DNA from 2 places in the Frigoribacterium sp. CFBP9030 genome. Region 1 is predicted to be linked to the other one. Evidence: predicted binding sites of a transcription regulator. Region 1 holds the regulator's gene; the other holds the start of a gene.

Region 1 (4,423 bases):
TCGGTCGCATCGTAGGCGGCCTCGACCGTGGCGAGGTCGAGGGGCGTGCCCGTCGGGTTGTTCGGACCGCAGAAGAACACGATGTCCGGTTCGGTGCGACGGATCTCGGCGACCGCAGTCTCGGGGCTGATGGTGAAGTCGACGTCTCGCGCACCCTCGACCCAGGTGCTCCCGGTGCCCGCCGCGATGATCGAGTGCATCGAGTACGTCGGAGGGAAGCCGAGGACGCTCCGCCCGGGGCCGCCGAAGGCCTGGAGGATCTGCTGGATGACCTCGTTCGAGCCGTTCGCCGCCCAGATGTTGTCTCGGGTGAGGCCGTGACCCAGATAGGCGGCCAGGGAGTCCCGCAACTGCGTGAACTCGCGGTCGGGATACCGGTTCACCTCGAGGACGGCCTGCGCGATCGATGCGACGATGTCGCGTGCGACGTTCTCGGGAATCGGATGCGTGTTCTCGTTGACGTTGAGAGCGACCGGCACCCTGGTCTGCGGTGCGCCGTACGGCGTCAGGCCACGGAGGTCGTCACGGATGGGAAGGTCGTCGAGACTGAAGGACACCGCTCCATGGTAGGTCTCCATCAGACGGAGTCCCGAATCGTCGGCCCTCGGCTGGCAGCGGTCGCGACCCCTCGAGGTCTCTTCAGACGGAGCCGCAGTCGACCGTCCGTCAGTCGGAGTACTGAGCGGGGACGGCGAGAGACTGCCCTGCCGCGACCTCGGTGCTGCTGAGGTTGTTCAACTGCACGATGTCGCTGATGACGTCGCGAGGGTCTTTGGTGGGTGCGATCTCGGACGCGACCTGCCACAGGGTGTCTCCCCCGTCGACCGTGACGTAGTCGAACGACACCGCACCGGCGGTGTCCGATGCGACTGCACCGGGCCCGGCGAGGAGCACGCCGCCGACGACACTGGCGACGAGCAGACCGACGGCGGTGCTGACGACACGACGCCCCCGCCGGGTGATGCGCAGCCGGACGCGCGGGGGCGAAGAGAAGGAGGCGACGGCGTCGTCGGTGGGGGTGGGAGTGGCAGTGGTGGTCGTGATGGCGCTCATGAGGTGGTCCTTTCACCGCTAGAGGAGACGTCCGTGTTCGTGCCCGGCGATCGGCCGGGAACACCGGGCACGAAGACGTGTTCCGAACATATCTTCGATCAAGGTCGATTTCAACCCCGATGTTCGATTTTCTCGACGTGGATCGGCGACACACTCGAACATGTGTTTCGCCGAAGACGCCGCATCGGATACGGTTTCGATCGGTGGTCCGAGTAGAACAGCGACCACCGACATCCACGGCAGGAGACACATGAGCGACGCGCAGCGCACCCGGTCGACCGAGACGGGCTCGGTCACGCGCAAGGAGCTGACGGCCAAGCAGACGTCGATCCTGACGGCCATCCAGCAGAGCATCGGACAGCGCGGATACCCGCCGAGCATGCGGGAGATCGGCGACGCCGTCGGTCTGAAGTCGCTGTCGAGCGTGACCCACCAGTTGAACCAGCTCGAGCTCGCGGGTCGCATCCGACGCGATCCGAACCGGCCCCGCGCCCTCGAGGTCCTCTCGACCGAGGCGCCCGCCCTCGCACCCGTGACGAGCATCCTCACGACGAGCGACGACGGCGACACCGCGCACGTCCCGATGGTGGGGCGCATCGCCGCCGGCATCCCGATCACGGCCGAGCAGCAGGTCGAGGACGTGATGCCCCTCCCCCGCCAGCTCGTCGGCAAGGGCGACCTCTTCATGCTGCGGGTCGTCGGCGACTCGATGATCGACGCCGCCATCTGCGACGGCGACTGGGTCGTCGTCCGGCAGCAGAACTCGGCGGAGAACGGCGACATCGTGGCCGCCATGCTCGACGACGAGGCGACGGTCAAGGTCTTCCGTCAGCGTGACGGCCACACCTGGCTGCTGCCCCGCAACAGCGCGTTCGAGCCGATCGTCGGCGACCACGCTCAGATCGTCGGCAAGGTCGTGGCCGTGCTCCGGTCGGTGTGACCCCGACTCGACGAACGACGAAGCCCCCCGCCATTTGGCGGGGGGCTTCGTCGTGGTCGACTCGGTCGGCTCAGCTCGAGACGGCCTCGCGGTCGACGAACGGCGACAACCACGCCACGTCGCTCGGGTAGACCCGGGCGTGCACGCGCGTGCCGGCCTCCTCGTACGCCGTCTCGACGACACGACCCGAGTCGTGGAGATGAGAGACGACGTCGCCCCTGTCGTACGGCACGAGCAGCTCGAGTTCGACGTCAGGGGTCGGAAGGGTCGAGGCGATGCGCTCGAGGAGCTCGTCGATGCCCTCGCCCGTCCGGGCGGAGACGAAGACCGCGGTCGGGACGAGGCCCTGGAGCACGAGTCGCTGGTCGGGGTCGACCAGGTCGCTCTTGTTGAACACCACGATCTCGGTGATGTCGCCCCCGTCGACCTCGCTGACGACCTCGCGGACCGTCGCGAGCTGCGCCGCCGGATCGGGGTGCGAGCCGTCGACGACGTGGACGATGACGTCCGACGCCGCGACCTCCTCGAGGGTGGAGCGGAACGCTTCGACCAGCTGATGCGGCAGGTTTCGGACGAAACCCACCGTGTCGGCGTACGTGAACGGCCGGCCGTCCGTCGTCGAGCTCTTGCGCACCGTCGCGTCGAGGGTCGCGAAGAGGGCGTTCTCGACGAGCACGCCCGCACTCGTCAGCCTGTTGAGCAGGCTCGACTTGCCCGCGTTGGTGTAGCCGGCGATCGCGACCGAGGGCACCTCGTTGCGGTCGCGATTGGCCCGCTTGGCGTCGCGCGCGGGCTTCATCTCCTTGATCTGCCGACGGAGGCGCGCCATGCGCGTGTGGATCCGTCGCCGATCGAGCTCGATCTTGGTCTCTCCGGGGCCGCGGCTGCCCATTCCGGCACCCGCGCCTCCTACCTGGCCACCGGCCTGCCGCGACATCGAGTCGCCCCAGCCGCGCAGTCGGGGCAGCAGGTACTCGAGCTGCGCCAGTTCGACCTGCGCCTTGCCCTCCCGGCTCTTGGCGTGCTGACTGAAGATGTCGAGGATGACGGCCGTGCGGTCGATGACCTTGACCTTGACCACGTCTTCGAGGGCACGTCGCTGGCTTGGCGCGAGCTCCGTGTCGGCGATCACCGTGTCGGCGCCGAGAGCCGCGACGGTCATCCGCAGCTCTTCGGCCTTGCCGCTGCCGAGGTACGTGCTCGGGTCGGGGTTGGGCCGACGCTGCAGCAGCCCGTCGAGGACGACGGCGCCGGCCGTCTCGGCCAGGGCCGACAGCTCGCGGAGGGAGTTCTCGGCGTCGGAGAGCGAGCCCTGCGAGTAGACGCCGATCAGGACGACGTTCTCGAGCCGGAGCTGGCGGTACTCGACCTCGGTGACATCCTGGAGCTCGGTCGAGAGCCCCGCCACGCGACGGAGCGCCTGGCGATCGTCGCGGTCGAACTGGTCGCCGTCCGAGCCGGTGTCGTGCAGAGAGCGGGTCTGGATCGCCTGCGCAGGCGAGAAGACGGTGTAGGCGGAAGCCCGGGACGCCGCACGGTCGAGCACGCGGGCGACGACGTCGTCACCCTGCTCGGAACGCTCGGCATCGAGCGGGTTCGTGGGGAGGTCTGTCATCGGAGTGATACTAGCCCTTTCGTCAGGCAGTGAGCGGGGAGCCGATTCGGCCGCCCGTGGGGATTGTCGATAGGTTGTGGGCCATGGCGAGCGAGCACTACTTCTCTTCGGAACCGGAGAGCCTGATGCGGCGCCGGACCATCTCGGTGACCCTCGCGGGCCGCGAACTCGAACTCACCACGGCCGCGGGCGTCTTCAGCCCCGATCGGGTGGACGCCGGGACGGCCGTCCTCCTGGCCGACGTGCCCACGCCGCCGACCTCGGGTCATCTGCTCGATGTCGGATGCGGATGGGGGCCCATCACCCTGAGCCTCGCGTTGTCGTCACCCGACGCGACGGTCTGGGCCGTCGACGTGAACAAGAGGGTGCTGGAGCTCGTGCGCGAGAACGCCCGGGCCGCAGGCCTCGAGAACGTCAACGCCGTCGAGCCCGACGATGTTCCCGCCGACCTGCGGTTCTCGACGATCTGGTCGAACCCGCCCATCCGCGTCGGCAAGAACGAGCTGCACGGGCTCTTGACCAAGTGGCTCCCCCGACTGGAGGTCGGGTCGGACGCGTGGCTCGTCGTCCAGAAGAACCTCGGCGCGGACTCGCTGCAGAAGTGGATGAACTCCGAGCTGGGCGACGTCGTCGACGTGACCCGCGCCTCCACCAGCAAGGGCTACCGCGTCTTGACGGCCCACCGTCGCTGATCAGCGAGGCAGGCCCGACGACGGCGGTCAGATCTCGAGCGCCCCGTTGAAGACCAGATCGGCCGGACCGCTGAGCGAGACGTGCTCGCCGTCGTCCGTCGGCACGACCAGGACGCCGACCGT
Region 2 (4,423 bases), on a different contig from region 1:
CCGAGGATGATGAGGGTGGTGGTGTCTGTCACTGTGCGGCTTTCATGGATGAGGGCGGCGAACGGATCGTCGCTTGTCGATCTGGCGGCGGGTGGGGTGCTCAGGCCACGAGTGTCAACGCACAGGGCGGACGGGCATTCCCGTCGACCGCCCCGGCCGGTCAGGGCACGGGTCGCGTCTCGGCGTCGGTGCCCGGTCAACCGTACTGCTCTTGGGCGGCGGGCGTCGCACCCCGTCAGTCGGCGTCGCGTCGGACGGTGTCGCGGGGCGCCTCGTCGTCCTCCGTGGCCCTGGCCGTGCCGTCGTCGCCCGTGGTGCCGTCGGCGTCCGCGGAGTCGTCGGCATCCGCGGAGTCGTCGGCATCCGCGGAGTCGTCGGCGGTGGCGGTGTCGTCGGCGCCGGCCGTCTCGTCTCCGTCGGCTCCGTCGGATCCGGGGCGCGCCTCCTCGGTGTCGGTCCCGGCCTCCGCCGTCCCCGCGTCCGTCTCGGAGGGCCGGGGCGCGGTGCCGTCGTCGGGGTCGAGCGCGGCGACGATGCGACCGAGCGAGACGGCGATCGACACCCCGCCGCTGGTGTCGGTGGTGGGGCGGTCGCGGTGGGCGTCGATCGCCTCCCAGAGGTCGGCGATGCGACGGCGCGCCTCGACGAACACGTCGGCGTCGGAGTCATGGCGCCTGATCACCTCGGCGACCCCGTGCAGGGTGTGCGCCACGGCCGGGGCGAGCGAGTCGGGCATGCCGATCTGGCGGCCGATGCGCCTGCCGAGGACCCCGGAGACCTCGGCGATGTCCTGCAGATGGAACGAGACCCGCTCGAACGCGGCCAGTTCGGCGTACTCGTGGCCGAGATCGCGTCGACGCAGCAGCCACCGGGGATTCATCCGCCGCGACTCGTCGGCGTACTGCACCGACGAGCGCACGCTGTGGAGGGTCGCGGGCAGCTCGCCGACGCGCTCCTCCCAGTCGTCGTCCTCGAGGGGCCAGGGCGTCTCGAAGACGCCGGCGATCTCGTCGGCCCGCTCGGCGAGCGCCTGCCGGACCCGCCGGAGCCGCGTCTCGGCGCGCGAGGTGTTCAGAGGCGGCACGATCACGAAGTTGACGACGACGCCCACGACGACGCCGACGCCGAGCTGGACGATGTAGCCGATGCCGTACGACTCGGTGTCGGATCCTCCGAGCAGCAGCACGAACAGGCCCGCGGTGAGCACCCAGTCGCGACCGGCCCCGAGCCAGCGGATGCCGGCGAGCACGACGCCGATGCCGACCAGCACGCCGACCGCGAGGACTCCGGGCGGCCCGTCCTGCAGGGCGAAGACCGCCGTGGCGAGGGCGATGCCGACGACGACGCCCAGCAGCACCTGGATGCCCTGTCGCAAGGAGGCCCGCAGCGTCGGATACATGGCGATGACCGCGCCGAGCGGCGCGTAGTAGGGGTAGTCGGCCGCCGTGCCGGGGATCTGCGGGGCGATCCAGTAGGCGAGCCCCGCGGCGAACGCCGTCTTCACAGCCAGCAGGAGGCGCGGCTGGGCGAGCAGCACGCGGGTCCAGTGCCCGACGGCGCGGGCGTCCCGGTCGAGGGTCGAGCGGCGGTCGGTCATGGCTCGATGATGCCAGCCGGCGGGCGTCGCCGCCGGGTCGTCGACCACGTACACTGATCGAACATCTGTTCGAACCGACCCGGCCGGGGGGTCTGAGCACGAGGCACAGTCATGCGTTTCACCCATCTCCGCGTCGCGTCGTCTTTCAGCGCGCACTACGGCACCGCCCACCCGAAGACCCTCGTCGAGACCGTGGCCGGGCGACGGGCCGACGCCGCGGCGATCACCGACCGCGACGGGCTCTACGGGGCGATCCGGCACATCGGCGCGTGTCGCGCCGCGGGCGTCGACCCGATCGTGGGGGTGGAGCTGGGGTGCCGCGACGATCGGGCCGGTGCCGGCGCTGGTGCCGGCGGAGGCGCTGGTGCTGCGGGCGCGGGTGCTCCGGTCGATCGGATCGTCGTGCTGGCGCACGGGTCGATCGACGGCGGCGCTCCGGGTGCGGGGTGGGCGGCGCTCTGCCGGTTGATCAGCGCCGCGCACGGCCGGGCGACGCGGAAGGCGAGCGGCAGCGCGAACAGCGTGGCGACCATCGGCCGGTCACGGGTGCGGGCGTTCGTCCAGGGCGAGTCGGGGCCCGCCGCGACCGTGCTGCTCGGCCCGGACTCCGACGTGGGTCGACTGGTGCAGGCGGGTCGGCACACCGAGGCGGCGGCGTCGCTGGCCGACTGGGCGGCCGAGCTGCCGGGCGGCGTGGTGGTCGAGGTCGTCTGCCATCTGACCGAGCCGGGCGAGAGCCGCAGCATCCGGCACGCGGCCCGCATGCTCGAGCTGGCCGACCACGTCGGGGTGCCGGCCGTGCTGACCAACGCCGTCCGCTACCTCGACCCCGACGAGGCGGTCACCGCCGACGTCCTCGACTCGGCGGGGCATCTCGCCGCCCTGGGCAGCTTCCGCCCGCAGCCGAACGCGCAGGCGTTCCTGAAGTCGGCCGATGCGATGCGCGCCGTCGCGCGGATGGTGACCGACGCCTCCTCGCTGCCTCGCAGCTCCGCCGACGAGATGCTGTCCGCGACCGAGCGGCTGGCCGACCGGTGCCGACTCGACCCCGCCGCCGATCTGGGCTGGGGTCGGCCGAAGGTCCCCGAGCCGAGTGCGATCGGAGTCGACGGCGATCCCGACCAGGTGCTGTTCCGCCGGGCGGAGGCGGGGATCACCGAGCGGTTCGGCGACGCCGGTCGCGCTCTGCGCGAGAAGGTCGACGAGCGCATGCGCTACGAGCTCGGCATCATCACGGGGTTCGGCTTCGCCGGGTACTTCCTGACCGTGGCCGACGTGTCGAAGCTGATGCGCGACATGAGGGTGCGGAACGCCGCACGCGGGTCAGGGGCGGGCAGCCTCGTCACCTATCTGCTGCGGATCTCGAACGTCGATCCGATCGAGCACGATCTGCTGTTCGAGAGGTTCCTCGGCAACAAGCGGGAGACGCTCCCCGACATCGACATCGACGTCGAGTCGGCGAGGCGGCACGAGGTCTACCGGGCGATCTTCGACCGGTACGGCAGCAACCGGGTGACCCTCATGTCGATGCAGTCGACCTACCGGGGGCGAGGCGCCGTCCGCGACGCCGGTCTGGCGCTAGGTCTCGACGACGAGCAGATCGACCTCGTCGCCAAGAACGTCTGGCGCTCGAACGCCCGCGACCTGCGGACGGCCCTGGCCGAGAAGCCCGAGCTGCGCGAGATCGCCGAGCTGGCCCGCAGCGACGGGCAGATCGACCTGCTGGTCGATCTCAGCGAGCGACTCGACCGGCTGCCGCGGCACATCTCGATGCATCCGTGCGGGGTGATCCTCGGCGACTCCGGTCTGCTCAGCATGACGCCGGTCCAGCCGAGCGGCATCGGTCTGCCGATGAGCCAGTTCGACAAGCACGACATGAACGACGCCGGTCTGCTGAAGCTCGACGTGCTGGGGGTGCGCATGCAGAGCACGCTGGCGTACGCGCTCGACGAGATCGAGCGCGTGAACGGCTCGAGGGCCGCGGTGGCCGGTGCGCTGCCGGTGGACGCACGGTACGTGAACAGGGAGGGGCGGATCGAGCTCGACGAGATCCCGCACGACGACGAGCCGACGTTCGCGGCGATCAGGACGACGCACACGCTCGGCATGTTCCAGATCGAGAGCCCGGGGCAGCGCGAGCTGATCGGCAAGATGCAGCCCGACCGCTACTCCGACCTCATCGCCGACATCTCCCTGTTCCGCCCCGGGCCGATGAAGGGCAACATGATCGTGCCGTTCCTCGACACGAAGCACGGGTTCCAGCATCCCGACTACATCCACCCGAGCTTCGCGGGGTTCCTCGACGACAGCTACGGAGTCGTGATCTACCACGAGCACGTCCTGCGGATCCTCGAGGCGACGATGCAGGTGAGCCTCGCCGAGGCCGACGAGATCCGACGTCACATGGGCAAGGGCGACGACGACGCCCTCGAGGCGACGTTCCGCGCCCGCACCCGGGCCAACGTCGACCCCGAGACCGGGCTGCGCCGCTACGACGACGCCGACGTCGACCGCATCTGGGCCGTGCTGAAGGGCTTCGGATCGTTCGGCTTCTGCAAGGCGCACGGTGCCGCCTTCGCCCTGCCCACGTACCAGAGCGCATGGCTGAAGACGCACTACCCGGCCGAGTTCCTCGCCGGCATCCTGACCCACGATCCCGGCATGTACCCGAAGCGGCTGCTCCTGACCGAGGCGCGGCGGATGGGCATCCCGGTGCTGCCGCTCGACGTCAACGCCTCGACAGACGTCTACCGCGTCGAACGGCTGCGCGCACCCGCCACCCCGATCGCGCCGACCCGCACCGGCGACCTCGGCATCCGGCTGTCG

What was found. The regulator LexA, encoded in region 1, represses DNA repair genes until DNA is damaged. The targets are predictions, from matches to a motif close to TCGAACANNTGTTCGA.
Region 2: SOM13_RS13490 (DNA polymerase III subunit alpha) is a predicted target of LexA. The motif match lies at 1,655-1,670, and genes of this name have one in related genera.

What each region holds. Positions count from the first base shown of each region.
Region 1 is NZ_JAXCWG010000001.1:470,122-474,544, reverse strand. It holds gene SOM13_RS02185 (histidinol-phosphate transaminase) at 1-557, opposite strand, end outside; gene SOM13_RS02180 (LysM peptidoglycan-binding domain-containing protein) at 667-1,053, opposite strand; gene lexA (transcriptional repressor LexA) at 1,304-1,993, shown strand; gene hflX (GTPase HflX) at 2,064-3,608, opposite strand; gene SOM13_RS02165 (class I SAM-dependent methyltransferase) at 3,692-4,300, shown strand; gene dapF (diaminopimelate epimerase) at 4,328-4,423, opposite strand, start outside.
Region 2 is NZ_JAXCWG010000015.1:5,396-9,818, reverse strand. It holds gene SOM13_RS13500 (glucose-6-phosphate dehydrogenase) at 1-32, opposite strand, end outside; gene SOM13_RS13495 (FUSC family protein) at 236-1,597, opposite strand; gene SOM13_RS13490 (DNA polymerase III subunit alpha) at 1,709-4,423, shown strand, end outside.